DNA from 2 places in the Exiguobacterium sp. R-39 genome. Region 2 is predicted to be linked to the other one. Evidence: a T-box and tRNA genes for the amino acid it is inferred to sense, from the RefSeq annotation. Region 2 holds a T-box; the other holds one or more tRNA genes.
The links. The T-box of region 2 lies ahead of trpS (tryptophan--tRNA ligase). A T-box ahead of a tRNA ligase gene usually reads a tRNA of that ligase, here a tRNA-Trp.
Positions count from the first base shown of each region.

Region 1: it has a tRNA-Trp gene. The T-box ahead of trpS (tryptophan--tRNA ligase) is inferred to sense a tRNA for this amino acid. The anticodon was not compared.

Region 1 is NZ_CP187965.1:683,332-698,038, forward strand. Features, by position in the region: gene ACP26N_RS03530 (ABC transporter ATP-binding protein) at 1-1,399, shown strand, start outside; gene ACP26N_RS03535 (glutamate-1-semialdehyde 2,1-aminomutase) at 1,452-2,750, opposite strand; gene perR (peroxide-responsive transcriptional repressor PerR) at 2,925-3,347, shown strand; gene ACP26N_RS03545 (DUF2614 family zinc ribbon-containing protein) at 3,362-3,724, opposite strand; gene ACP26N_RS03550 (nucleotidyltransferase-like protein) at 3,859-4,728, shown strand; rRNA gene ACP26N_RS03555 (16S ribosomal RNA) at 5,068-6,629, shown strand; rRNA gene ACP26N_RS03560 (23S ribosomal RNA) at 6,795-9,710, shown strand; rRNA gene rrf (5S ribosomal RNA) at 9,804-9,919, shown strand; tRNA gene ACP26N_RS03570 (tRNA-Asn) at 9,926-10,000, shown strand; tRNA gene ACP26N_RS03575 (tRNA-Ser) at 10,027-10,117, shown strand; tRNA gene ACP26N_RS03580 (tRNA-Glu) at 10,139-10,213, shown strand; tRNA gene ACP26N_RS03585 (tRNA-Met) at 10,225-10,298, shown strand; tRNA gene ACP26N_RS03590 (tRNA-Asp) at 10,310-10,385, shown strand; tRNA gene ACP26N_RS03595 (tRNA-Phe) at 10,393-10,468, shown strand; tRNA gene ACP26N_RS03600 (tRNA-Tyr) at 10,496-10,579, shown strand; tRNA gene ACP26N_RS03605 (tRNA-Trp) at 10,584-10,654, shown strand; tRNA gene ACP26N_RS03610 (tRNA-His) at 10,668-10,740, shown strand; tRNA gene ACP26N_RS03615 (tRNA-Gln) at 10,751-10,822, shown strand; tRNA gene ACP26N_RS03620 (tRNA-Gly) at 10,831-10,905, shown strand; tRNA gene ACP26N_RS03625 (tRNA-Cys) at 10,912-10,985, shown strand; tRNA gene ACP26N_RS03630 (tRNA-Leu) at 11,021-11,101, shown strand; tRNA gene ACP26N_RS03635 (tRNA-Gly) at 11,106-11,176, shown strand; tRNA gene ACP26N_RS03640 (tRNA-Gly) at 11,217-11,287, shown strand; gene queG (tRNA epoxyqueuosine(34) reductase QueG) at 11,375-12,520, shown strand; gene ACP26N_RS03650 (methylated-DNA--[protein]-cysteine S-methyltransferase) at 12,510-12,995, shown strand; gene trmL (tRNA (uridine(34)/cytosine(34)/5-carboxymethylaminomethyluridine(34)-2'-O)-methyltransferase TrmL) at 12,995-13,468, shown strand; gene ACP26N_RS03660 (DUF5366 family protein) at 13,712-14,278, shown strand; gene ACP26N_RS03665 (transglycosylase domain-containing protein) at 14,280-14,707, opposite strand, start outside.
Region 2 is NZ_CP187965.1:2,094,797-2,109,503, forward strand. Features, by position in the region: gene opp3C (oligopeptide ABC transporter permease) at 1-502, opposite strand, end outside; gene opp3b (oligopeptide ABC transporter permease) at 502-1,428, opposite strand; gene ACP26N_RS11150 (peptide ABC transporter substrate-binding protein) at 1,767-3,383, opposite strand; gene ACP26N_RS11155 (DUF3899 domain-containing protein) at 3,654-4,034, shown strand; T-box leader at 4,091-4,295, shown strand; gene trpS (tryptophan--tRNA ligase) at 4,348-5,349, shown strand; gene ACP26N_RS11165 (peptide ABC transporter substrate-binding protein) at 5,461-7,107, opposite strand; gene fabF (beta-ketoacyl-ACP synthase II) at 7,413-8,651, opposite strand; gene ACP26N_RS11175 (beta-ketoacyl-ACP synthase III) at 8,653-9,597, opposite strand; gene mtnN (5'-methylthioadenosine/S-adenosylhomocysteine nucleosidase) at 9,709-10,413, opposite strand; gene greA (transcription elongation factor GreA) at 10,472-10,945, opposite strand; gene udk (uridine kinase) at 11,002-11,649, opposite strand; gene ACP26N_RS11195 (O-methyltransferase) at 11,670-12,311, opposite strand; gene mltG (endolytic transglycosylase MltG) at 12,384-13,532, opposite strand; gene ACP26N_RS11205 (DUF1292 domain-containing protein) at 13,614-13,907, opposite strand; gene ACP26N_RS11210 (DUF1292 domain-containing protein) at 13,894-14,181, opposite strand; gene ruvX (Holliday junction resolvase RuvX) at 14,194-14,616, opposite strand; gene ACP26N_RS11220 (IreB family regulatory phosphoprotein) at 14,613-14,707, opposite strand, start outside.

The DNA.
Region 1 (14,707 bases), 1.4 Mb from region 2:
CGGTGAAGTCATCTCCCGGATCATCAATGATGTCGAACAGACAAAAGATTTTGTCGTCACCGGACTCATGAATTTATGGCTCGATATGATTACGATTTTGATTGCCATCGCTATCATGTGGACGATTGATCCGAAACTGACACTCGTCGCCATCATTCCGTTGCCGTTTTACGCACTCGCGGTCAAGTTCTTTTACGGACGACTCCGCAGTCTGACACGGGACCGTTCCGCAGCTCTTGCTGAGCTTCAAGGACACTTGACGGAACGGGTCAACGGAATGGCAGTCATTCGCAGTTTTGCGCTTGAACCCCATGAAAACCAGGCGTTCAAAAAACAAAATGACGGATTCTTGACAGCGGCCTTACGCCAAACGAATTGGAATGCCCGGACGTACGTCGTCGTCTCGACGATTACCGATTTTGCACCGATTTTGATTTTCGGAGCAGCAGCCTTCCTCGTTCTGAACGAACAGGAATCACTTGGGACGATGGTCGCCTTTATTGCCTACATTGATCGTCTGTACGCACCGCTCGGTCGTCTCGTGAACTCTTCGACGACACTGACCCAGTCGATTGCCTCGATGGACCGGATGTTTGAATTCCTGGATGAGCCGTATGACATTACGGAAAAAGCCAATGCGAAAAATCCGGTTGCTGTCAAAGGGAACGTCCAGTTTGAAAATATCAGCTTCTCATACGAAGAAGGCGGCGAACGGGCGATTGACCGGTTGACGCTCGATGTTCAGGCGGGAGAACGGATAGCATTTGTCGGGATGTCGGGCGGTGGGAAATCAACACTGGTTAGTCTGATACCCCGTTTTTACGACGTGTCATTAGGGCGAATCACGCTTGACGGCGTCGACATTCGTGATTTGAAGTTACGTGGTCTTCGCGATCAAATCGGTATGGTCATGCAGGAATCGATTCTGTTCAGTGAATCGGTCGAAATGAACATTAAGATGGGAAATCCCGAGGCAACGGATGAAGAGGTGGTCGCGGCAGCGAAAGCGGCCAATGCCCATGAGTTCATTGAACGTTTGGCGGACGGCTATAAAACACCGGTCGGCGAACGGGGTGTCAAATTGTCTGGCGGACAAAAACAACGTCTGGCAATTGCCCGGGTATTCCTCAAAAATCCACCGATTTTGATTTTGGATGAAGCGACGAGTGCACTTGATTTGGAAAGTGAATCGATGATTCAGGATTCGCTTGCCCGTCTCGCGAAAGGACGGACGACGTTTACCGTCGCCCACCGTCTCTCGACCATCACCGATGCCGATAAAATTGTCGTCATTGAAAACGGTCAGATTACAGAAATGGGACGTCATGAAGAATTAATGCGAAAACGTGGCGCCTACTTTGAACTGTATGCGATTCAAAATCTAGAACTCGTTGAATGAAAAAAGGCTGTTCCGAAAAAATCGGAACAGCCTTTTTGTATGAATGGTTGATTTACAGTTGGGCGAAAGCACGGTTGACAGCAACAATTGTTTCGTCAATGTCTGCTTCCGTGTGAGCCGTCGTCAAGAACCAGGCTTCGTATTTAGAAGGAGCGAGGTTGACGCCTTGTTCAAGCATTAACTTGAAGAAACGACCGAACGTTTCACTGTCGGCACGTTCAGCACCTAAATAGTCGATGACTGTTTCGTCCGTGAAGTAAACCGTCAATGCACCTTTAAGACGGTTAATCGTAATCGTGACGTCATGTGTGTCAGCAGCCTCTAGTATTCCTTGTTCGAGTTTTGCACCGAGACGGTCGAACTCTTCGTATACACCGGGCTGTTCGAGCAACTCGAGACAGGCGATTCCAGCTGCCATCGAAGCCGGATTTCCCGCCATCGTACCTGCTTGATAGGCAGGACCAAGTGGCGCAACATGTTCCATGATATCTTGGCGTCCGCCATAAGCCCCGATCGGCAGACCGCCGCCGATGATTTTTCCGAGCGCTGTCATGTCTGGGCGGATGTTCAAGAGTTCTTGTGCACTACCGTACATGAAACGGAAAGCAGTGATGACCTCATCATAGATGACAAGAGCACCGTGTTCATGGGTGATGTCGTTGATCGCTTCGAGGAAACCGGGTTGAGGCTCCACGATTCCGAAGTTTCCGACAATCGGTTCGACAAGCACACAGGCGACTTGATCGCCCCATTCTGCCATGATTTGACGGTAAGATTCGATATCGTTGAACGGTGTCGTAATGACTTCTTTGGCTGTCGCTTTAGTGACGCCGGCCGAATCAGGTGAACCGAGTGTGGCAGGACCGCTACCGGCTGCAATCAGCATTAAGTCCGAGTGACCATGGTAGCAACCGCTGAATTTGACGACAAGTTCACGTCCTGTATAGGCGCGGGCGACGCGGATCGTCGTCATGACGGCCTCTGTTCCGGAGTTTGTGAAACGCACCTTTTCTAAAGAAGGGATCGCTTGTTGGAGTTTGTGCGCAAAGTCGATTTCGAGACGGTGGGGTGTTCCGTATAACAAACCGTTGCGCGAAGCGTTCGTGATCGCTTCCGTAATATGTGGATGACCGTGACCGGTGATAATCGGACCGTAAGCTGCTAAGTAATCGATGTAACGATTGCCGTCGACATCATAAAAGTAAGCTCCTTCTCCACGCTCCATATAAACGGGGGCACCACCTCCGACTGCTTTATAAGAGCGGGATGGGCTGTTCACACCTCCGACGATACATTGTTGTGCTACTTCATATAATGCTTCGGAAGTCGGGCGATTTGCATGAGTTGACATGATGATTCCTCCAATCCTTGATACGTGAAAAATATCACGATATGATTGTATCATGTCCGTCAAACGTGGAGCAGAGCCGTTGACGGAAAGAGAGAATGTAGGTAGACTAATTATAAAGATTACAATCTAATAATCAATGAAAGATAGAAATGAGGGGATGACGTGGCGAACGAAATGCTAGATGATGCAGTACGCTCTTTACGGGAATCAGGCGTTCGGATGACACCACAACGTCATGCGATTTTGGAATATTTAACGACGGGACATACACATCCGACGGCAGATGAGATTTATCGTGCGCTCGAACATCGTTTTCCAAATATGAGTGTGGCGACAGTTTATAATAATCTACGGGTTTTTAGAGAAAAAGGGATCGTAGAAGAGATGAATTATGGAGATGCTTCAAGCCGTTTTGATTTCGTTACGACGCGTCATTACCATATGATTTGCGAAGGATGCGGGAAAATCGTTGACTTCAACTATCCTGTTTTAGATGACGTTGAGACGGTTGCGGCGCATTTAACAGGTTTTAAAGTAGATCGTCATCGTCTTGAGGTTTACGGGACTTGTCCGGAGTGTCAATCAAACGTGCATTAAAAAAACGAGCTTCCTTAACGGGGAGCTCGTTTACTGTGTTTATTGTACTTTTCATCGAATTCTTTTCCTTCAAGGTTACGATCCATCGTCAGAGGTTCGTCGCAGTGCATGCATAAATCGACTCGCCCGAGGACTTTCGTCTCCTTGCCGCAGTTTGGGCAGGTGACGACTGCTGCTTTCGTCGAAGTGAGTCCGATCAAAAAATAGAGAGCCGTACTGGCGAGGACCATTACAAATCCGACAAGCATGAGGATGACCATGATGATTTCGAATTGTTTTAACAAAAGACCGCCATACATGACAAGCATTCCACCAAAGACAAGGAACATTGCCAAGTTACGGGCGCGGTTTATTTTATTCTTGCGTTGTTTTTTCACATGAATTCCCCCTGTAGTCAGTCTAGCATATTGTTGGATCGAGTCAGAAGCAGGAACGATTGATTTTTTGTCGAAAATGGTAACGGACGAATGATCAGAGTAACGAGTATGGAGTAGAGAAGGGTGAGAAGGAAATGGAACAAGCAACACGAACGATTTATTCAGAATATGCGGCTTATCCGGAGACGCAAGGCATTATCTCTGTTGAAAAAAGGCAACCGAGAGACTCTTTGACCGATCAATTTGATGTTTTACTTTTAGTAATTACCCGAGATCCTTCTATCGAGTGGACAGTGAAACATTATCGTTTGGATACACTTCGGGTTTCATTACATCTTGTGCATGAACAAGTCCTTTCCCGTTGGTTGATTTTAAATGCGAATCGCCGCGCTGTCCATTGGGTGTCGGAAGGGACTATCATTTTTGAACGGAATGACTATTTGACAGATTTAAAAAAACAACTGCTCAATTTCCCGGAAACGGAACGCTGTTTACAGATGTCGCTGTCATTCGCAAAACTACTGCGCCGTTTTCAGGACGGAAGAAATCTGTTCAGTCGCGGGAATTATTATGATGCCTATACGCATGTCCATCATGCACTGCATCATTTGGCCCGATTGTCCGTATTGGAAAAAGGAGCGCATCCGGAAGTAGTCGTTTGGGAGCAGGCGCGACTGGACGATCCGGATGTCTACAAATTATATGAACAACTACTGTTAAGTGAAGAAACATTGGAACAACGGATTCATTTAGCGCTGATCGGACTAGAGCATTTACTGCAATCGAAAGTATTGTCCGGTGGCAGATACTTATTCGAAGTCATGCGAGAGCACGACCATCCTTGGACGATGCAAGAATTGATGGAAGAAAGCCGTTTGACAGAATTGAAAGTTGATTTAGGTAGCTTGATTGATTTCTTCATCCGGAAAGGGTTAGTCCGGATTTCGTACCAACGTACGAAAGGACTTGGAGTTGAACTCGTGACATATGAACCGGTCGTTTGACAGACCGGTTTTTTGTTTTTTAAAATTAAATAGAGTAAGCATATATAGAAGAAAAAAATAATAACAAGAAAAATGATTAAAAAGCATTGACGTTATTATCTCGAGATAGTATATTAATACATGTCGACAGGCACACGCCATTGACGCGATGAAAAAAACGAGAAAAAAACGGTTGACGCATAAGCTATTCCGTGATATCTTATTAAAGTCGCTGAAAACGACACGACGAACTTTGAAAACTGAACGATGAGGCAAAAAACGTATCTTCGGATACAAACAATGAATGAAGCGCAAGCTTCGTCAACGTGACTTCGGTCACACAACGAGCAAGTCAAACACTTTATGGAGAGTTTGATCCTGGCTCAGGACGAACGCTGGCGGCGTGCCTAATACATGCAAGTCGAGCGCAGGAAGCTCACGGAACTCTTCGGAGGGAAGTGAAGGGAATGAGCGGCGGACGGGTGAGTAACACGTAAGGAACCTGCCCCAAGGATTGGGATAACTCCGAGAAATCGGAGCTAATACCGAATAGTTCTTCAGACCGCATGGTCTGATGATGAAAGGCGCTCCGGCGTCACCTTGGGATGGCCTTGCGGTGCATTAGCTAGTTGGTGGGGTAATGGCCCACCAAGGCGACGATGCATAGCCGACCTGAGAGGGTGATCGGCCACACTGGGACTGAGACACGGCCCAGACTCCTACGGGAGGCAGCAGTAGGGAATCTTCCACAATGGACGAAAGTCTGATGGAGCAACGCCGCGTGAGTGATGAAGGTTTTCGGATCGTAAAACTCTGTTGTAAGGGAAGAACAAGTACGAGAGGTAATGCTCGTACCTTGACGGTACCTTGCGAGAAAGCCACGGCTAACTACGTGCCAGCAGCCGCGGTAATACGTAGGTGGCAAGCGTTGTCCGGAATTATTGGGCGTAAAGCGCGCGCAGGCGGCCTTTTAAGTCTGATGTGAAAGCCCCCGGCTCAACCGGGGAGGGTCATTGGAAACTGGAAGGCTTGAGTACAGAAGAGAAGAGTGGAATTCCATGTGTAGCGGTGAAATGCGTAGAGATGTGGAGGAACACCAGTGGCGAAGGCGACTCTTTGGTCTGTAACTGACGCTGAGGCGCGAAAGCGTGGGGAGCAAACAGGATTAGATACCCTGGTAGTCCACGCCGTAAACGATGAGTGCTAGGTGTTGGGGGGTTTCCGCCCCTCAGTGCTGAAGCTAACGCATTAAGCACTCCGCCTGGGGAGTACGGCCGCAAGGCTGAAACTCAAAGGAATTGACGGGGACCCGCACAAGCGGTGGAGCATGTGGTTTAATTCGAAGCAACGCGAAGAACCTTACCAACTCTTGACATCCCCTTGACCGCTTGAGAGATCAAGTTTTCCCTTCGGGGACAAGGGTGACAGGTGGTGCATGGTTGTCGTCAGCTCGTGTCGTGAGATGTTGGGTTAAGTCCCGCAACGAGCGCAACCCCTATCCTTAGTTGCCAGCATTCAGTTGGGCACTCTAGGGAGACTGCCGGTGACAAACCGGAGGAAGGTGGGGATGACGTCAAATCATCATGCCCCTTATGAGTTGGGCTACACACGTGCTACAATGGACGGTACAAAGGGCAGCGAGACCGCGAGGTGGAGCCAATCCCAGAAAGCCGTTCCCAGTTCGGATTGCAGGCTGCAACTCGCCTGCATGAAGTCGGAATCGCTAGTAATCGCAGGTCAGCATACTGCGGTGAATACGTTCCCGGGTCTTGTACACACCGCCCGTCACACCACGAGAGTTTGCAACACCCGAAGCCGGTGAGGTAACCGCAAGGAGCCAGCCGTCGAAGGTGGGGTAGATGATTGGGGTGAAGTCGTAACAAGGTAGCCGTATCGGAAGGTGCGGCTGGATCACCTCCTTTCTAAGGAAAACGTCCCTTACGGGACATGCCCATCGTTCAGTTTTGAGAGCTCGTCTCTCCGTCTCGCAAGAGACACTCGCACCTTGAAAACTGAAGACATCAACAAGACATCAAATTTTTATAACCATGTCATTAGACGTGTGTTCTTAGAATACCAAAATGCTAGATCAAGGTATGAAGGGCGTACGGTGGATGCCTTGGCACTAGGAGCCGATGAAGGACGCGACGAACAGCGATATGCTTCGGGGAGCAGTAAGTATGCTTTGATCCGAGGATTTCCGAATGGGGGAACCCACCATCCGTAATGGGATGGGACATGTTACATGAATACATAGTGTAGCGTGAGGCAGACCCGGGGAACTGAAACATCTAAGTACCCGGAGGAAGAGAAAGCAAATGCGATTCCCTGAGTAGCGGCGAGCGAAACGGGAACAGCCCAAACCGGAGAGCATGCTCTCCGGGGTTGTAGGACACTCTATACGGAGTCAAAAAGGAAGACAGTAGGCGAACGACCTGGAAAGGCCGGCCGAAGAAGGTGACAGCCCTGTAGCTGAAACTGTTTTCCCTCCAGAGTGGATCCTGAGTACGGCGGGACACGTGAAACCCCGTCGGAATCCGGGAGGACCATCTCCCAAGGCTAAATACTCCCTAGTGACCGATAGTGAACCAGTACCGTGAGGGAAAGGTGAAAAGCACCCCGGAAGGGGAGTGAAATAGATCCTGAAACCGTATGCCTACAAGTAGTCAGAGCCCGTTAATGGGTGATGGCGTGCCTTTTGTAGAATGAACCGGCGAGTTACGATAGCGCGCGAGGTTAAGCTGATGAGGCGGAGCCGTAGCGAAAGCGAGTCTGAATAGGGCGCCATAGTGCGTTGTCGTAGACCCGAAACCAGGTGATCTACCCATGTCCAGGATGAAGGTCAGGTAACACTGACTGGAGGTCCGAACCCACGCACGTTGAAAAGTGCGGGGATGAGGTGTGGGTAGCGGTGAAATGCCAATCGAACCTGGAGATAGCTGGTTCTCCCCGAAATAGCTTTAGGGCTAGCCTCGAGGTTGAGAGTTCCGGAGGTAGAGCACTGATTGGACTAGGGGCCCCCACAGGGTTACCGAATTCAGTTAAACTCCGAATGCCGGCAACTTATACTCGGGAGTCAGACTGCGAGTGATAAGATCCGTAGTCAAGAGGGAAACAGCCCAGACCGCCAGCTAAGGTCCCAAAGTGTATGTTAAGTGGAAAAGGATGTGGCGCTGCCTAGACAGCTAGGATGTTGGCTTAGAAGCAGCCACCATTCAAAGAGTGCGTAATAGCTCACTAGTCGAGTGGCGCCGCGCCGAAAATGTAACGGGGCTAAACATACCACCGAAGCTGCGGATTCCGTAAGGAATGGTAGGGGAGCGTTCCAAACCGCTGTGAAGCTGTACCGTAAGGAGCAGTGGAGCGTTTGGAAGTGAGAATGCCGGTGTGAGTAGCGAAAAGAGGGGTGAGAATCCCCTCCGTCGAAAGCCCAAGGTTTCCTGAGGAAGGCTCGTCCGCTCAGGGTTAGTCTGGACCTAAGCCGAGGCCGAAAGGCGTAGGCGATGGATAACAGGTTGATATTCCTGTACCACCGATCCACCGTTTGAACAATGGGGGGACGCAGGAGGATAGTGACGCATGCGGATGGAAGTGCATGTGTAAGTTTCGAGACCGTCTGATTGGCAAATCCGTCAGGCACCAAAGTCGAGGAACGATGCGGAGTCCCGTAGGGACGAAGGTCACGATTTCACACTGCCAAGAAAAGCCTCTAGTGAGGTGGAAGGTGCCAGTACCGTAAACCGACACAGGTAGGCGGGATGAGAATTCTAAGACGCGCGGGATAACTCTCGTTAAGGAACTCGGCAAAATGGTCCCGTAACTTCGGGAGAAGGGACGCTCTACATTGAGTAGAGCCGCAGTGAATAGGCCCAAACGACTGTTTAGCAAAAACACAGGTCTCTGCTAAATCGCAAGATGACGTATAGGGGCTGACGCCTGCCCGGTGCTGGAAGGTTAAGGGGATGGGTTAGCGCAAGCGAAGCTTTGAACCGAAGCCCCAGTAAACGGCGGCCGTAACTATAACGGTCCTAAGGTAGCGAAATTCCTTGTCGGGTAAGTTCCGACCCGCACGAAAGGCGTAACGATTTGGGCACTGTCTCAACGAGAGACCCGGTGAAATCATAGTACCTGTGAAGATGCAGGTTACCCGCGACAGGACGGAAAGACCCCATGGAGCTTTACTACAGCCTGATATTGAGGCTTTGTGCATGATGTACAGGATAGGCGGGAGACGTCGAGACCGGAGCGCCAGCTTCGGAGGAGTCACCCTTGGGATACCGCCCTTCATGCATAGAGTCTCTAACTCGCAGCCGTCATCCGGCTGGAGGACCGTGTCAGGCGGGTAGTTTGACTGGGGCGGTCGCCTCCTAAACAGTAACGGAGGCGCCCAAAGGTTCCCTCAGAATGGTTGGAAATCATTCGTAGAGCGCAAAGGCAGAAGGGAGCTTGACTGCGAGACCTACAAGTCGAGCAGGGACGAAAGTCGGGCTTAGTGATCCGGTGGTTCCGCATGGAAGGGCCATCGCTCAACGGATAAAAGCTACCCTGGGGATAACAGGCTGATCTCCCCCAAGAGTCCACATCGACGGGGAGGTTTGGCACCTCGATGTCGGCTCATCGCATCCTGGGGCTGGAGTAGGTCCCAAGGGTTGGGCTGTTCGCCCATTAAAGCGGTACGCGAGCTGGGTTCAGAACGTCGTGAGACAGTTCGGTCCCTATCCGTCGTGGGCGCAGGAAATTTGAGGAGAGCTGTCCTTAGTACGAGAGGACCGGGATGGACGCACCGCTGGTGTACCAGTTGTTCCGCCAGGAGCATCGCTGGGTAGCTACGTGCGGACGGGATAAATGCTGAAAGCATCTAAGCATGAAGCCCCCTCCAAGATGAGATTTCCCTTTGAGTAATCAAGAAAGACCCCTCAGAGACGATGAGGTAGATAGGTCACGGGTGGAAGCATGGCGACATGCGGAGCTGAGTGATACTAATCGGTCGAGGCCTTGTTCTAGCAGATGCATTGTTGATGACTTCAGTTTTGAGGGCGCGAGCCTTTCAAAAAAGCGCTTGACGTTATGGAAACATAATGTTAAGATGATAGATGTCTGGTGGCGATAGCCAAGTGGTCACACCCGTTCCCATGCCGAACACGGAAGTTAAGCACTTGAACGCCGAAAGTAGTTGGGGGCTTCCCCCTGTGAGGATAGGACGCTGCCAGGCGATCGTTCCGCAATAGCTCAGTGGTAGAGCAACCGGCTGTTAACCGGTAGGTCGTAGGTTCAAATCCTACTTGCGGAGCCATTTATTACTTCTTCACCACATGCAATGGAGAGCTGTCCGAGTGGCCGAAGGAGCACGATTGGAAATCGTGTAGGCGTCATAAGCGTCTCAAGGGTTCGAATCCCTTGCTCTCCGCCATAACATTTTCAATTATAAAATGGCCCGTTGGTCAAGCGGTTAAGACACCGCCCTTTCACGGCGGTATCACGGGTTCGATTCCCGTACGGGTCACCATTTTTTATCATCGCGGGGTGGAGCAGTCTGGTAGCTCGTTGGGCTCATAACCCAAAGGTCGTCGGTTCAAATCCGGCCCCCGCAATTATTACATACGGTCCTGTGGTGTAGCGGTTAACATGCCTGCCTGTCACGCAGGAGATCGCGGGTTCGAATCCCGTCAGGACCGCCATTATTAAGGCTTTGTAGCTCAGTCGGTAGAGCAGAGGACTGAAAATCCTCGTGTCGGCGGTTCGATTCCGTCCAAAGCCACCATATGATTTTTAATGTTTTCCCATTTGTGGGGGGGTAGCGAAGTGGCTAAACGCGGCGGACTGTAAATCCGCTCCCTCGGGTTCGGCGGTTCGAATCCGCCCCCCCCCACCACTTTAGGGGCATAGTTTAGCGGTAGAACTACGGTCTCCAAAACCGTCAGCGCGGGTTCGATTCCTGCTGCCCCTGTTTTATTATTATGGCGATTGTGGCGAAGTGGTTAACGCACCGGATTGTGATTCCGGCATTCGTGGGTTCAATTCCCATCAGTCGCCCTTTTATTATTGGGCTGTGGCCAAGTGGTAAGGCACTGGATTTTGATTCCAGCATGCGAAGGTTCGATCCCTTCCAGCCCAGCTTTTTGTGCGGAAGTAGTTCAGTGGTAGAATACGACCTTGCCAAGGTCGGGGTCGCGGGTTCGAATCCCGTCTTCCGCTCCAATAAATGGCGCCATAGCCAAGTGGTAAGGCAGAGGACTGCAACTCCTCTATCGTCAGTTCGATTCTGACTGGCGCCTCCAATAATTCTTAATTGAATAGTTTTGCAAGAGATTGTGCCGGTGTGGCGGAACTGGTAGACGCGCACGACTCAAAATCGTGTTCCTTTGGAGTGTCGGTTCGATTCCGACCACCGGTATCTTGCGGGTGTAGTTTAGTGGTAAAACCTCAGCCTTCCAAGCTGATGATGAGGGTTCGATTCCCTTCACCCGCTTTTACCTTTGTACGATCTCATTTAAGATTCACCTGATTATGCGGGTGTAGTTTAGTGGTAAAACCTCAGCCTTCCAAGCTGATGATGAGGGTTCGATTCCCTTCACCCGCTTACCTGAAAAGAGCAACGTGTCGTTTTTAATTGACACTTTGCTCTTTTTGTTTAGCATGGAGATAAACAAGCGAAAGGAGAGATACGATGCAGGGGGAATTGTTGAAAAAAGAATTGCAGAGGTATGCCAAAGAAATTGGTATCGATGAATTCCGTATTACGACAGCGGATCCTTTTCTGGTGATGAAACAGCGTCTCATTCAACAACAAGAAAAAGGATATGCTTCCGGATTTGAAGAACCCGATCTTGAACGGCGGACGACACCAACGCTGTTACTGGATGATGCCGTCTCCATCATCGCAATCGCCGTCGCTTATCCAAGTAAGCTCAAGGATGCTCCGCGTGGAAAAGAAGGGGAACGGCGCGGAATCTTTGGACGTTCTTCTTGGGGACTGGACTACCATCAGGCTCTGAAGCAGCGATTGACATTGCTGGAAGAAAAAATTCAAGAACTGATCCCCGGAGCTCGATCACGTTCGATGGTCGACACGGGAGAACTGGTCGATCGTGCGGTCGCAGAACGGGCAGGGATCGGATTCAGCGGGAAAAACTGTTCCATCATTAGCGAGGAACATGGTTCTTATCTTTATTTAGGAGAATTGATTACAGATCAATATCTGCCTCCGGATGAGCCGGTCGAAGAGTTGTGCGGTTCCTGCAATAAATGTCTCGATGCTTGTCCAACGGATGCACTGATTGAACCGGGTGTCATCGATGCGAAACGTTGCATCTCGTTCATTACGCAAACGAAGACTCTGATTCCTGAACATTTCCGATATGCCCTCGGAAATCGTTTATACGGTTGTGATACCTGTCAGCAAGTTTGTCCATACAACCGGAAAAAACATGCCACACAACACAGCGAACTGCAACCTGATCCGGAACAGGTCAAACCGTTACTCATTCCGTTGCTTTCTCTTAGTAATCGTGAATTTAAAACACGGTTTGGTTCATTATCGGGTGCATGGCGTGGGAAAAAACCAATTCAACGTAACGCCGTCTGTGCGCTCGTACATTATCAAGACCGGACGGCACTCGAGGCTTTGCGAGTGATGGCTGAAACCGATCAGCGGGAAGATATGCGAGCCCTTGCCGTCTGGGCAATTGGTCGGATTGCCGGTCAAGAAGCAAAAGACTATATCCAAGGGCGTCTGTTGACTGATTCTGCGGAAGATGTTCAAGTGGAAGGGAATCGTTTGCTTGAGGAATGGGGGAGCGGGCATGCCGTATAAAAAATTGACCTATACGTTTGGTGAGTTGGTTATCGGGTGGGAAGAAGATGAAGTCGTCTATCTCGATTTTGGACATGACATGAATCGTCTGAAGCAATATCTTGACGAAGCTGCCTATTATGAGGCACCGTTGCCTGATTTTCTAGCCGATGCACTTGAAGCATATGAACGAGGACAGCCGGGCGCATTGGATGACGTTCCTTGCCGGCTAGAAGTGACCGTCTTCCAGCAGCGTGTCTTGGAAGCGTTGAGATTGATTCCGTTCGACCAGACAGCAAGTTATGGACAACTGGCACGAATGATTGGTTCCGAAAAGGCGGCCCGTGCAGTCGGAGGTTCTTTGAATCGGAATCCAATCGCTTTGATTTATCCCTGTCACCGGATTATTGGGGCATCCGGTAAAATGACGGGTTTTGCCAGTGGCATTGCCCATAAAGAAGCGCTGCTTGCGCATGAGTTAGGAGAGAAGAATTAATGGCCATTCACGTCGTCATGTATCAACCAGAAATTCCACAAAATACAGGTAATATTTCACGGACATGCGCAGCGACGCATTCAGTCTTACATTTAATACGACCGCTTGGGTTTTCAACGGATGATAAACAGTTGAAACGGGCAGGTCTTGATTATTGGGAGTTCGTTGATGTAAGGTATCATGATTCGTTGGAAGAGTTGTGGGATAAACATCCGGATGGGACGTTCTACTATATCACGAAGTATGGCGAAAAATATCCAAGCCAAGTGGATTTATCGAACGTTGAAGAAGACTACTTTTTTGTTTTCGGACGCGAAACAAAAGGATTACCGTTAAACGTCATTGATGAGAATCTGGATCGTTGCATCCGTCTTCCGCAATCGAATCTTGTTCGTTCGCTCAATGTCTCGAACACGGCTGCCATCATCGTGTATGAAGCACTCCGGCAACAAGGATATGCGAATCTACTGTAAAACAACAGATCCCCCTGACCCGAATGAACGGGCAGGGGGATTTGTTTTATTCGTTACCTTCAGGTTTTTTGTTGTAGCCTGCAGTAAAAATCGCTGTCAAGAAAGCGAGGCTAACGCCTACCATTAAAATAAATGCCATTTTTGCTTCCCCCTTTAGTCTCAATAACCGATATAATCTATTATAGTATACTTGTAAGTGTAATTGTGTGCTACATATGAAATTTCTATGAATGGAGATTCGAAATGCGGACGAACGTCTACTTATTGAGTTATGCCCCTCTGATCAGCATCCTGCTGTTCAGTACGTCTCTTGCGATTGCTACGTCTGAGCTTGCACTGACGTGGTTGAATGACGTCGGGGTCTACGACGAGCTACTACAAATACTTAGTGCACGTAACACGAAGTTGCTCGTATGGCTTGGCTTTTTAATCATTTATTTCATGATCTTCAGTTCTTTGAAACTGATTTCCGATACGATTAATCAGCTTGGGTTTGCGTTTTTCATCAAAGAACAGGTGGGAACGACATTGAGTATGTTACGCCCCGGCAGTATTCTCCTGTTAATCGGAGGATGCATCAGTTTTGCATTCATGACATCGTTCCCGTTAGTTTGTCTCGTACTGGCAAGTTCTTTTTTATTCTATTTTTTCTTTTACGTGTTTCAAATCAGTAAAATGACCTCCACTGCAGGAGCCATCGGACTAGTGGTATTTCTTTTTCTGGCATGGGGCATATTACTGGCCGGATTGACCTGGGTCGGACTGAGCTTGTTCAATTCGCTAGGACAAGCCGTTTTGTTTACGAAATAAGTCATTGGACAATCGAAGCCCACGTTCTGACCTGTAATGTACTGTTCGCTTCGCTTGGGAAGGCACGGGGAATATCTGCCCCAAGCCAGATTCCTCCGACATGTTGATTCTTTATGCCGACAAACCACATGTCTTTATTGTCATTTGTCGTACCGGTCTTGCCTCCTGTATAGGCAGGATTAGAATCATAACCCAAGCGTCCTGTTCCATAGGTCATGACGTTGTGGAGCCCTTTGCGCAGTAATTGGTTTGTCCGGCTCGACCAGATCCGGTCCGTTGACATCGTATGCCGGTAAAGTGCTCCCTGATCCGTCGTGATGGTGCGGATCATCGAAGAGGGACTGTAAAGTCCATCATTGACAAAGGTTGTATAGGCACTAGTCAGTTCAAGTGGACTGACGCCATACTTCAACCCGCCTAATGCACTGT
Region 2 (14,707 bases):
AAGCAGAAATTCCGCCATACGTGACACCGACTAGAACATCAATGATTGCTGCGACAAGACCGATGAAGAGTGAAATTCGTGTTCCTTCCCAGACACGTGACCATAAGTCACGACCGAGATGGTCCGTACCAAACCAAAATGTATCTTTGACTTGTTTCGTTTCATAAAAATCGATTGGCTTTTCACCAAGTGTTGCCATTCCGTCAAAACCAGCCCACTCAAGACCTGTAATTTTTGGCGGTAGTTTAGCTTGAGTAATCGTTTGGGTATAAGCATCTCTACCGGACAACATCGGTCCGAAGAGTGATAACAGTGCGATGATGACGATGATGACGAGCGACAGGATTGCCGCTTTGTTTTTACGAAGGCGTGTCCAGGCATCCTGCCAGAAGTTTAAGCTTTTTCCGGCAATCCGCTCACCCGCTTGTTCATTAAATTCTACTGGTTGGAACAGTGATGAGTCGAACTGTTCTGCTTTTGCGTTTGAATTTTGTTCTGCCATTATTTGCTACCCCCCAAACGAATCCGTGGATCGACGACACCGTACAGAATATCGACGAGCAAGATCATAAAGATAAAGACTGCCGAGAAGAACAGCGTTGTCCCCATGATAACCGTATAGTCATTTTGTGTGATGGACGAAACGAACAATTCACCAAGACCCGGTACGGCAAAGATTTTTTCAATAACGAATGTTCCTGTAATCAAGGCTGCTGTCATTGGTCCAAGAATCGTGATGGCTGGAATCAAGGCGTTACGCACCATGTGTTTCCAAGTGATCGATTGACCGTCTAGGCCTTTTGCTTTAGCAAGTGTCACGTAATCCTGACCGGTGACTTCAAGCATCTCCGTTCGAACGAAACGGGCAATTGAGGCTGTTACTCCAAGCGATAAGGAAACGGTCGGAAGAATCGTATGTGCTGGACTTTCCCAGAAGGCTACTGGCAATACGCCCCATTTCACTCCGATATAATATTGAAGAAGTGACGCAAATACGAATGATGGCACGGAAATCCCTAGTACCGAAATGAACATCGCACCGTAATCAACTGCTGTATTGTGGCGAAGAGCCGCGACAACACCGAGGACAAGACCAAGAACTACACCGAGAACAAGGGCTTGAATACCTAATTGAGCGGATGGTCCAATTCGTTCCATAATCAAATCTGTTACTGGACGGCTGTCATATTTAAATGATACACCGAGGTCTCCTTGAACTAAGTTGACCATGTACGCTGCATAGCGTTGTGGAAGCGGATCATTCAAGTTGTACTTATCCCGCAGGATATCTAACTGTTCAGGAGAAAGTTTCTCCTGGTTTTGGAACGGTGAACCTGGTAACAGATCCATTAGGAAGAAAGTGAACGAAGCGATGAGTAAAAACGTCAGTACGCCGTAAACAAGGCGTTGAGCTAAATAACGGCCCATAGATGGCACCCCCTATAAAGATTTTCTGTTTTTTTCGAAACATCAATAAAATCAGTATGACCCAAAATTGTCGGAACATTCAAGAATTTTGTCGTAAAAATTAAAATTCTTTTTTATTTTGGACTGATTGACGCCCCCCTGGCCGCTGTTTTTTCACAGTTAACCAATATTTCAGAATTTTTCGTTTGATTCCATTATACTTTGCTAACAAAGTAATTAGAACCTATTTTTTACGAAAATTTCACATTTCTGCTAACAAAATGAGTTTCCATTCAGAAAAAATCGTATAAAACAGGAGCGTTCCTTGAAAACGTTCTCAAGGACGCTCCCATTTTCAATTACTTCACATCAACATATTTGTACTGGAAGTCAGCACCAAAAACTTGACGGTTAAAGTCTTTGACCGTCGGACGACTCAGGAATGCAGCACCCGCTTGATAAATCGGTGCGATCGCTTGGTCTTTTTCGATCAATTGTGACTCTGCTTGTTTAAAGAGATCAAGACGTTTTGCGACATCTGATTCTTCGTTGGCAGCGTTCAACAATTTATCGTAGGCAGACGATTTGTATTTGACGTCATTTTGACTGTTTGTCGATTCAAAGATCGATAAGTTCGACATTGGATCTTGATAGTCCGGACCCCAAAGCGCATAAGACATTTGGTAATCGCCTTTTGCTTCTAAATCCAGTTTATTTTTGAACGGTTGTTGTTTGATCGCAACAGTGACATTCGGAAGGTTTTTCTCAATCTGTCCCTTCATGTATTCACTGATTTTCTTCGCGTCTTCGCTATCGAATGACAAGAGTTCAATCGTTGCTTTCTTATCACCGTTTGCTTTTTTCCAAAGATCAGCTGCTTCTTTCGCATCCCGGTCGAACCAATTGATGTCGCTTGTATAGTCTTTACCTGCGTCATCTTTGATGAATTCTTTCGGAATGAAGCTTGTAGTCGGAATCGAACCGTTCGCAAGTAACGTATCCGTGATCCCTTTTGGATCGATTGCCCGTGCGATCGCTTTACGCGCATTGACGTTTTTCATTGTGGCGTCTTCATTGTTGAACTTCAAGTAAGCAATCGATGAACGGAGTGCGGTCTTGAATTCAGGTTTTGATTCATATGTCGCAACTTGCTCTGACGTGAGGCCGGCATAATCGATTTCGTCCGTATCATACAGATTTACAACGGTAGAGTTATCTTTAACGACACTGATCGAGACCTCATCGAGTTTAACGGCATCTTTATCCCAATAGTTTTCGTTTTTCGTCAGAATACGTTTTGAATCCGTTTTCCAAGATGTCCAAACGAAAGGACCGTTGTAAAGAAGTTTATCCGGTTTAAGCGAGAAGTCTTTTTTGTTTTTGTTATAGAAATCTTCGCTGATTGGTGTATACGTTCCGAATGATGTGAGTGAAAGGAAGTATGGTGCCGGACGTTCGAGTTTAACTTCAAGTGTCTTGTCGTCAATCGCTTTGACACCTAGCTCGTCGACTGGTTTTTTTCCTTGTGAGACATCAGCACCATTTTTGACCGTATCAAAGATGTATGCATAACCGGAAGCAGTTTTTGGATCGACGGCACGTTTCCATGCAAATTCAAAATCCTGTGCTTTGACTGGTGTACCATCTGACCATTTAGAATCACGAAGCGTAAACGTATATGTGAGGTTATCACTTGAGATATCTGTTTTTTCAGCAAGTGCCGGAATCGCTTTCCCGTCTTTGTCTAACCGGTAAAGACCTTCCATCGTGTTTCCGATCATGTTGAACGCAACTGCATCTGTTGCTTGTGCCGGATCGACCGTCGTAATATCAGAAGTATCCGTTAATCGTAAAACTTTTTTGCCTTTAGAAGAACCTGCATCTTTATCTCCGTCACCTGTTGTTGAACAACCTGCAAGTACAACGCTTCCTGCAAGCATAACTGATAACGCGAGACCGACTGTTTTTTTATTCATCGGTGAGTCATCTCCTTTTCATTTTCAAAACCGCTTAATATAAACGATTTTTGGACATCTCGTCGAAACTGCCTCAACGTTCCCCAAAACGCATTGACCTAGTTTCAAAAACTTAAACGAAGTGATAAATTGATTTTATGTGAGAATAACAATATCGTCAAGTGAATAGTCACACTATTTGCTATTTTATACGTCCTGAATAGTACAGAGTCGTAACAATCCTTGACTTTGCGTATAATGAAATCATCATCTTGCCGTAGGAGGTTCATCATGTCTGCTAAACTATTACGCCCGCTTCTGATTGCTTTGATTTTAACAACTGTCTACACGATTTGGGCCGTCGCCACCGACGCTACCCATTCATTTGTTTATCACTTGTCAGGCGGCTTGTTCATTGCCGGCTTCCTGTTACTTGCTATCGGATTCTTCTCCAATATGTCTGCCAATGGATTTTTTAAAGGCATCACTGCAGGCTTTAAAAAGCAACGGGAAGCGAAGTTACGGGAAGTCGATGGGGATTATTACGAAGACGAGGATGAAGAAAGTGAACTTTTAAAAGCAAAACAAAAGCGGGCTTCTAACCGGACGGTTCCTTATCTCTCGAGTGGTTTTATTTGTATCGTCGTCTCTTTACTCTTATCGTTCATTTGACGGAATTTTGATGACGATTAGAAGAAACATGTGCTAAAGTGGAGATAACGTTATACGAGAACACAGTGATGGAGAGTAGTACATCTGATAACCACTTACAGAGAGTCCATGGATGGTGGAAATGGACAGTCGGCGCAGATGGAATGGACTTCGGAGTGGCTGATTCGAAATGATGTAGAATCAGACGGGTCTGCCCGTTACAGCAAATGAGCGGCTAGTTTTCTAGCAACTTGGGTGGCAACGCGATGACTCGTCCCTTGAATGATTCAAGGGATGTGTCATCTTTTTTATTTCATTTTTTGGAGGGATTCTCATGAAAACGATTTTTTCAGGCATTAAGCCAACGGGTACGGTGACGCTTGGTAACTACATTGGCGCGATGAAACACTTTGTTAATCTTCAGGACGAACACGATGCATATTACTGTATCGTCGACTTACATTCCATCACGGTCGAAATTGACCGGATTGAACTTATGAACAATACACGGGCGCTTGCTGCACTTTATATCGCAAGCGGACTCAATCCTGAAAAATCAACAATCTTCGTCCAGTCGGAAGTTAAAGCGCACGCTCAGCTCGGGTGGATGCTGACATGTCTGTCCGGTATGGGTGAACTAGAACGTATGACACAATATAAAGATAAGTCGCAAGGCAAAGACCGGATTGGTGCTGGATTATTTGTTTATCCAACCTTGATGGCAGCCGATATTCTCTTATATGATGCAGAGCTTGTTCCAGTCGGCGACGATCAAAAACAACATATCGAGTTGACACGTGACTTAGCGCAACGTTTTAACAGCCGCTATTACGAAACATTTAAAATGCCGGAGCCGGTCATCGCCGAAACGGGTGCCCGTATCATGAGCTTGACGTCTCCCGATAAAAAGATGTCAAAAACGGATACAAATCCAAAAGGCTATATTTCGATGCTCGACGCTCCGGACGTGATTCGCAAAAAAATCAAGTCTGCCGTAACGGATTCCGAGGGGATCGTTCGATTTGACCGGGAAGACAAACCGGGCGTCTCAAACTTGCTCGAAATTTATTCATTGCTGGCTGGTATTTCAATCAAAGACTTGGAAGCAAAGTATGATGGATTGAACTATGGTGTATTTAAATCAGATGTCGCAGAAGTCATCGTTGCTGAACTAGAACCGATCCAGCAACGTTATTACGACTTAATTGATTCAGAAGAACTCGATTTGATTCTTGACAATGGTCGCGACAAAGCAGATCTGGTTGCTTCACGTAAATTGGCGAAAGTCGAAAAAGCGATGGGACTCCAACGGAAACGCGCAAAAGTAAAGAAATAATTTTAGGTGTCTTTCAACGATTCTTGCCTTTCTTCTTATTTTTTTAGAAGAAAGGTTTTTTTATTTGCGCAACAAAAAAAGCGCTCCCAGTTAAGGGAACGCTTTTTATACTTATTTACCTTCGATTGAAGCCCATTTGTACGAGAAATCTGCGCCGAAGTTATGTTCGACAATCCCTTTAACGTATGGTTTAACCATGAATGCACGTCCACGCTGATAAACAGGTGAGATGGCTGCAGAATCAAGAAGGATTTTCTCTGCTTCTTGAAGCTCTGACCAACGTTTTGTAGCATCCGTTTGTGTTTTTGCATCGTTGATGAGTTTATCGTACTCTTTATCTGACCACTTACCACGGTTGTATGGTCCGTCAGTCAAGAAGAGATCGAGGAACGTCATTGGATCTTGGTAGTCAGGACCCCAGCCGGCGAATGAGAACTCAAAGTCGCCTTTGTTTTCGAGATCAAGTTTGTTTTTGAACGGTTGTTGCTTGATTGTGACTTTCATGCCTGGAAGGTTCTTCTCAAGCTCACCTTTCAAGAACTCACCAATTTTCTTCGCGTCATCACTATCGTAGTTAAGAAGCTCAAGTTCAACCGATTTTTGACCGATCTCTTTTAAGCCCTCTTCCCATAGTTTTTTCGCTTCGTCTGCATTGTACTCGTTGAATGTCGGGTACTTTTCACGGAAGTCTTTTCCGTCAGCATCTTTCGCGAAATCTTTTGGTACGAGATAGTTTGCAGGAAGTGATCCGTTCGCCAAGATGACGTCCGTGATTCCTTTTTTATTGTAACCCATGTCGATTGCGCGACGGATTTTTTCGTTGTTTAATGCTTTGACTTTCGTGTTCAAGTAAAGGTAGAAGATTGTAGATTCACCCTTTGTTTTGAACTCGTCATTATCTTGATACTGAGCAACGAATTCTGAAGAGAGACCAGCACGGTCGATATCGCCTTTTTCGTAAAGGTTAACTGCTGTTGAAGTTTCTTTAACGACCTTGACGTTGATTGTGTTCAACTTGACGCTATCTTTATCCCAATAGTTGTCGTTTTTGACCATTTTCCAGCCTTGTTCACGTGTCCATTCTGTTAACTTGAATGGTCCGTTGTAAAGTGATTTATCTGCTGTCGAACCGAAGTCCTTACCGATTTTTTTCGAAAGTTCTTCCGATTTCGGCATGAATGGACCGAATCCAGTTAAACCAAGGAAGTAATCCGCTGGTGCTTTCAATTTGACTTCGAATGTCTTGTCGTCAACTGCTTTGACGCCAACCGCATCACGCTCGCCTTTTTTCGTGTTGTATTCTTCAGCACCTTCGATGTTGTAGAAGACATACGCGTATTGCGAAGCATTTTCCGGGTTCAAGACTTCTTTCCAAGCATATTCGAAGTCTTTTGCTGTGATTGGTGTACCGTCCGACCATTTAGCATCACGTAGCTTGAATGTGTACGTCAATTTATCGTCAGAAACTGTGTGACTTTCAGCAATACCTGGTGTCGGCTGTTGCTTGTCATCTAAACGATAAAGACCTTCCATCGTGTTGTTCAAGACGTTGAACGACACGGCATCCGTAGAAGTTGTTGGGTTAAGCGTCGGAATATCAGCACTTTCGGTCAAGTTTAGCGTTTGCTCACTTGATTTTTTGTCTGAACTTTTGTCGCCCGATGATGTGTCATTTGAATCAGTCGTCGAACAAGCTGCAAGGAACGCGCTTGAAACGAGGGCTACAGATGTAGCCAGTGCAAAACTTTTCTTTTTCATGATACGATGACCCCCCTAAAATTTCCAAAGCTAGTAATCTAAGGTTTTTGAGCGAAAAAAAAAGTCGTTACTTTTATTCGACCAAAACCTCTCGTTACAAATAGTTTACAATGTTCTGATAATTTTGCAAACCTTTTATCCGATTTTTCTAAATATTTTTTCAAAACAATTTGAAAATAAGTGGAATTTTTAGTTTTTTGTGTGACTTTTTATAAAATAAAGCTAAATTTCTTTATTCAAAAAAAGCGATTTAACGGTCATCCGAACCGTTAAATCGCTTTTCCTTCTTCTATTCCTATGCGATATTACGCGTGATAGCGTTTAAAGACGAGTGAAGCATTATGACCACCGAACCCAAGCGAGTTGCTGAGGGCATACTCCACATCCCATGACCGGCTTCCCTCGCGCACGTAATCAAGATCACACCCTTCACTCGGTTGTTCCAAATGAATCGTCGGGTGAACGATTTGTTCTTGCAACGATTTAATTGTCGCGATGGCTTCTACTCCACCGGCACCGCCTAGTAAATGACCAATCATCGACTTCGTCGAGTTGATGGCTAATTTTTCAGCATGATTTCCAAATACGGTATGGATCGCTTTCGTTTCAAGTACATCATTCATCGGCGTACTTGTTCCATGAGCATTAATATATTGAACGGCGGCCGGTTCAATACCTGCATCTTGAATCGCCATCGCCATTGCGCGCGCTCCGCCGTCGCCGTCTGGATCTGGTGCTGTGATATGGTAAGCATCGGCTGTTAATCCGTATCCGCTGACTTCTGCATAGATTTTGGCACCGCGGGCAATCGCATGTTCATACTCTTCAAGTACCAGGATTCCGGCACCCTCTCCCATGACAAATCCGTCACGGCCTTCATCAAACGGACGGCTTGCCGTGTTTGGATCATGGTTCGTCGACATCGCTTTATTGGCACAAAAACCAGCAAAAGCAAGATTGGTAATCGGTGCTTCTGCTCCACCGGCAATCATGACGTCCGCGTCGCCGCGTTCAATGACGCGTAACGCTTCACCAATCGCGTTTGTACCGGAAGCACATGCAGTGACGGAACAGTTATTCGGTCCTTTTGCTCCTGTATAAATCGAAACTTGGCCACTTGCCATGTTTGGAATCATCATTGGAATGAAGAATGGACTGACACGACGATGTCCCCGTTCAAAATAGATTTTCGCCTGTTTTTCAATCGTCTCGACGCCGCCGATTCCTGATCCGATCCAGACGCCGATACGTTCAGCATTGGCTTTAACATCCAGTTCAGCATTTTTGACGGCTTCCATACTTGCGACGAGCGAATAATGAACGAAACGGTCCATTTTCCGGGCTTCCTTTGCTTCAATGAATTCCGTGACATCAAAATTCTGTAATTCTCCTGTTACTTTCGTCGGATACTCATCGATATCAAGACGTTCCATCGGACGAATCCCGTTTTCACCGGCTTTTAACGCATTCCAGAATGTATCGACATCATTACCGATTGGCGTCAGTGCGCCCATACCTGTTACTACTACACGTTTTCTCATCATTTTATGTGTTCTCCCCTTTAGTCCAAGTAATGTAAGCTGCCCCCCATGTCAAACCTGCGCCGAATCCGGCGAGGACAAGTGTCGTCCCCGGTGACAATCTTCCTTGTCGCCGTGCCTCTTCTAGTGCAAGTGGTATTGACGCAGCAGATGTATTCGCATGTTCGTCAATCGTCACGATCACTTTCTCTTCTTCAATTCCAAGCCGTTCACGTGCTGCATCAATAATCCGTAAATTCGCTTGATGCGGAATCAGTAAATCAAGTTCAGCCAGTGTTCCGTCCGCTTTTTGAATGACTTTTTCCACGATGTCCGGTAACTTGCGGACTGCGAACTTAAAGACTTCCCGACCGTTCATTTCAATCGGACCATCCAGGTTTTTAAATAACAGATGTGCTCCGCGGCCATCCGTGCCAAGTTCAAAGGCATTCAATCCTTGCTGCTCGGTTGGACCGAGGACAACCGCTCCAGCGCCATCACCAAACAAGATGGCTGTCGACCGGTCTGACCAGTCAACGATGCTGGACATCTTCTCTGCACCAATGACCAGTGCATGCTTCGATTCCGTTGCCGTCATCATACTCGAAGCCGTCTGTAGGGCAAAAATGAATCCGCTACAGGCTGCGCTGATATCAAAAGCTGTCGCACCGAGTGCGCCGATCCGCTCCTGAACGATACAGGCAGTTGACGGGAAAGCACGTCCGGTTGCCGTTCCGACAACAATCAATCCGATGTCGTCTGCTGTCAAGTTAGCATCCGCTAATGCTTTTTCCGCTGCTTCCGTCGCTAAATCAGTGACATCGACTGCATCATCTGCAATCCGTCGCGCGCCGATTCCTGTACGTGTCCGAATCCATTCATCACTCGTATCGAGTGTCGCTGCTAAATCATCATTTGTCATCCGATGTTCGGGTAATGATGTACCGAGTCCTACAATTCCGATATTCATATGATTGCTCCTTTGAAATTAGTATCTGGTACTAATATAAAGCGTTAAACACATTTTGTCAAAGAGAAAAGAAGGTCTCCCGTTGAGAGACCTTCTTTCACGTAATCCAGATTACTCTGAATCAGCTAATGTGCGGACGACTTCCATGACCATCTTCGCTGAATTAATCGAAGCAATCTCCAAGAATTCATCAAATGACAGAGATGCTTCTTCATCGGCACTGTCAGAAATCGAACGTGTCACGACGAACGGAACATCGAACTGATGGCAAACTTGTGCAATCGGTGCCGCTTCCATCTCAACTGCCGCGACATCCGGGAAGTTCGTTTTAATGAGGTTTGAACGCTCCGTATCATGGATGAACGAATCACCTGTCACGATCAAACCATGGACGACCCGAATCGTATCCATTCGTTCAATGACAGCTTCCGCTGTTGCAATCAATTTTGGATCAGCTGTATAGGCAGCCGGCATCCCCGGGACTTGACCATACTCGTAACCAAACGCCGTCACGTCGACATCATGGTGACGGACTTCCGTCGAAACAACGACATCACCGACTTTTAAACCGGCTCTGAATCCGCCGGCTGAACCGGTATTGATGACGGCACTTGGCTTGAAATGATCAAGCAGTAATGTCGTTCCGATTGCGGCATTGACTTTTCCGATACCGGATTTTAAGATGACGACCGGGACACTGTTCAACAGCCCTTCATAAAAATGATAGTTGGCAATGACCGTATCTTTTCGTTCCGATAATTCATTTCGAAGTAAGTTTACTTCTTCTTCCATTGCTCCGATAATTGCGATCGGCATGTCTTTTTCCCCCGTTCAAGCAGAAAACCGGATTGCTCCGGCTGCTGTTAATTCGTATTTACTTGATTGATGTAATTTTTACAGCGAAATCTCCGCCGGGTGCTTGAACGGAAACTTGCTCGCCGACACTGTGGCCGAACAGGCTTTTCGCAATCGGTGATTCGTTCGAGATTTTCCCGGTGAACGGATCGGCTTCTGCACTACCAACAATCGTATACGTTTCTTCTTCATTGTCTTCAAGGATCAAGAATGTAACTGTTGTCCCGATACCAACAACCGAGATATCCTTCTCATCTTCCGAGATGATGGCGACGTTGCGTAACATCTCTTCCAATTGAGCAATCCGGCCTTCGACCATTGCTTGTTCTTCTTTCGCTGAATCATATTCCGCGTTTTCCGACAAGTCACCAAATGAACGGGCAATCTTAATGTTTTCGACAACTTCTTTACGGCGGACTGACTTCAATTCGTTTAATTCGTTTTCAACATTCGCTTTACCTTCAAGCGTCATGTAATACTGTTTTTCTGCCATTTTTGTCACGCTCCTTTTTATTCCACTAGTATAGTATATTCACATCTTTTTTGGAATCAATATCCTCTTTGATCAAGTGAAGACCGATAATCGAGAATCGCCCGGATCTTCGTGACGAGTAAATCGATTGCCACGTGGTTTTCGCCACCTTCGGGAACAATGATGTCGGCATATCGTTTTGTTGGTTCACAAAACTGAAGATGCATCGGACGGACGACTTTCGTATACTGCTCGACGACAGAATCAATCGAACGTCCCCTTTCATTCATATCACGTTGCATCCGACGCAGAATCCGAACATCGGCATCTGTATCCACGAAGACTTTAATATCCATCAATTCCCGTAAACGTTCATCTTCAAGCGCTAAAATACCTTCGACGATGATGACGTCACGTGGATCAAGCGGAATCGTCTCCGTTGCCCGTGTGTGCGCAACGTAATCATAGACCGGTTTTTCAACCGCCTGATTTTCTCGCAGTGCCTTAATGTGTTCAATCAGCAAATCGTTATCAAAGGCAAACGGGTGATCATAGTTTGTTTGATAACGCTCTTCCATCGATAATTCACTTTGATCCTTATAGTAAGCATCCTGCTCGATCATGACGATGGATTCACTCGGGAACGCGTCGACAAGTGACCGTGCGACCGTCGTCTTTCCTGAACCTGTTCCTCCAGCCACACCAATTACAACCGGTTTTTGCATTGAATTCGTACCTCCATCATTCATTCCGACTTTACTTTCCGACTGACGGACACACCGTCTCCAAGTGGGAAAATCGTCGTATCATATTGATCTTGCTCCATCATCCATGCCGTGAATTCTTTAACCAGACGGACAAGGCGCCGTCTTCTCCGGTCAAAGGTCTTCGGATCTGTCTCAAGGACATCTCCGTGCAAAAACAGGTTATCCGTATATAAAACTCCGCCTATTGGCACCAATCGCCCATAACCGTTAAAGAATTTTTTATACTGTCCTTTCGCTGCGTCGATGAATACGGCATCGAACTGCTGTTCAAGGGTTTCGGCTAATTCTACTGCATCAGCAAAAACGATGTCAATCCGGTCCGCGACGTCTGATCGTTCAATGAACATCTTGGCTTCGGCGTATCGTTTCGCATTTCGTTCTACTGTCGTGATCCGGGCATCCGGTAAGGCACGAGCCATCCGAATCGCACTGTAACCAATCGCTGTTCCAAGTTCAAGAATTCGTTTCGGTTGTTGTAACGTCAACAACGATAACAAAACTTCCGATCCCGTCAGTTCAATGATTGGAATATGGTGCTCTTTCGCGTATGCTTCCATTTCCTGTAACAAGGGATCACGCGGTCGAATCATCCCTTCGACATACGCTGTAAAATCATTCATTCGGAATTCACTCCTTCTGCGCATAAACAGGTTGACCGGGAACGAACATACCGTTCCCAATCAACCCCCTGTTCATTGCTCTTTACTTGCTTCGTATTCGACCCATTCCGGTTTATACTTCACAACATTTCGTTGATGTTCCTCATAGGTTTCCTCATAAAGAATTTGCCCCCGTGGATTTTTATCACTTGGTGGTCGGGCAAAGAAATAAACATATTTCGTCTTTTTCGGATTAAGGACGGCAAGAATTGAATCTTTACTGACCGTTGAAATCGGACCAATCGGAATACCTTCATACTTGTACGTATTGTATTTCGAATTGTTCTCAAGATCCTTCAATGTCGTCAGTGCTGTATTCTCTCCTGTACCGTACCAGACCGTTGGATCCGATTGGAGTTTCATCCCGTCGTTGAGGCGATTCGTAAAGACACCGGCAATCTCACGACGATCGTCTGGTGTTGCGGCTTCCCGCTCGACCATCGATCCGAGACTCAACACTTCATGGAAGGTCATGCCTGATTTCTTAATCGCATCGGTGTTCTCATCATAAATCTTTTCCGTCTCATCTAACATCGTTTCGGCAATTTGATTGATACTTTTTCCTTTGTCGAATTCGTATGTCGCCGGGAAAAGGTATCCTTCGAGTGAATAAAGGACTCCCTGCTTTGTCACTTCATCCGTTAACATCGGATACTTGTCAATTAATGTCTTGATATACGCCTCATCCGTCAATGATTTTCGGATCGAGTCAGCTTTAAAACCGGTTGCTTTCGCAATGATGGCAATTTGACGATCCATCGTGATTCCTTCAGGGATCGTAATTTTAACATCTGCTGCTTTCATGATCGTTCCGGTCTTTAACTCATTGATGATTTCATCCGGTGTCATCGCTTGCGTCAATGTGTATGTCCCGGCTTGGAATGACGATTCATTCTTATAGCGGACATAATAGCGGAAAATCGTTTCGTTCGCGATTAAATCTTTTTCCTTGAGAATGCTTGAAATCGTACTTGTTCCGGCGCCTAAGGGAATTTCGACTTTGACGGACTTCGTCGCCTCTTCGTTGACCGGCTCGAGTGAACTCTTTAAAAAGATGTAGATGGCTGCTCCTGCTACTAAGAAAATCGTGAATAATACTGAAAGGATGATTAACGTAATCCGGCGCGATGTCCGGCGACGTTTCTGTTCGATTTCAGCATTTTTCTTCCATTCATTCTCCATCGGTTCCTCCTTCTTCTCTTAAAACAAGGTGATATCGAAAGAGCTGCTGCTCTGACGACACCACCTTATACACGAGTCGGTTTAGTCAAGCTCGTCTTCTAATGTATTAAAGACTTCTTCAATTTCATCCCAAGTTTCTGCATCGTCTTCTGCGATCGGAACTAGGTTGAAGTCATCATCACCATCACCATATTCTTCTAACTCATAAACAAAGATGTCGACTTCTTCTGCTTCATCATAATCCGCGCCGACTGGCTCAAGGAAAATATACGTTTTGCTTGAGCGCGGGCTTTCATACCGTAAACGCTCGGCAAATTTAAATTCATTACCTTCTCCATCGGGAATTACGTAATGTGTAGGTTCATTCTGTTGCATCATTCATCCGCTCCTTTAATGCAGCCTCAAGTTCATCCCAAGTCTGCTCATCGTTTTCATCAATCAGGCTCAATTCAAAATCATCTTCGCCTTCGCCAAACTCGTCGATTTCACAAATGATCAAATCATCTGCGCCCTCTTCCGGATGACCAATCATTTCGAGAAATAGATAGGTCTTGCCGGTTCGCTCACTGACATAACGGTACCATTCTTCGAAAAGATGTTCGCCACCGTCTTCATCAGGAAAGAGATACTGCCGTTTTTCTTCAGACATCTCATTTCCTCCTTATCGATTTGCCCGATCCAAATAAGATTGTAGGATCATGACTGCTGCCATCTTATCGATGACTTGTTTCCGTTTTTTTCGACTGACATCGGCATCGATCAGCATACGTTCTGCCTGCATCGTCGTCAATCTCTCGTCGACAAGAACGGTCGAAAGGCCTGTCTGCGTCTCGATTTCACGCGCGAACGCTTCACTCGCCTCAGCTCTAGGACCAATTGATCCATTCATGTTTTTCGGATGTCCGATGACGATGATTTCGACACCGTATTCCTTAATAATTGCCTCGAGTCGCTTGAAGGCGACCGGATATTCAGGTTCTGTCCATTTGATGGTCTCGATGCCTTGTGCTGTCCAGCCCATCAAATCACTCACCGCAACACCGATCGTCTTCGAACCGACATCAAGTCCGATGGCACGCTTCATTTTTTGTCTCCACTCTCCGATAGATAAGATTTCACGAGTTCTTCCAGTAGTTCATCACGCTCAATCTTTCGGATCATATTACGTGCATCGT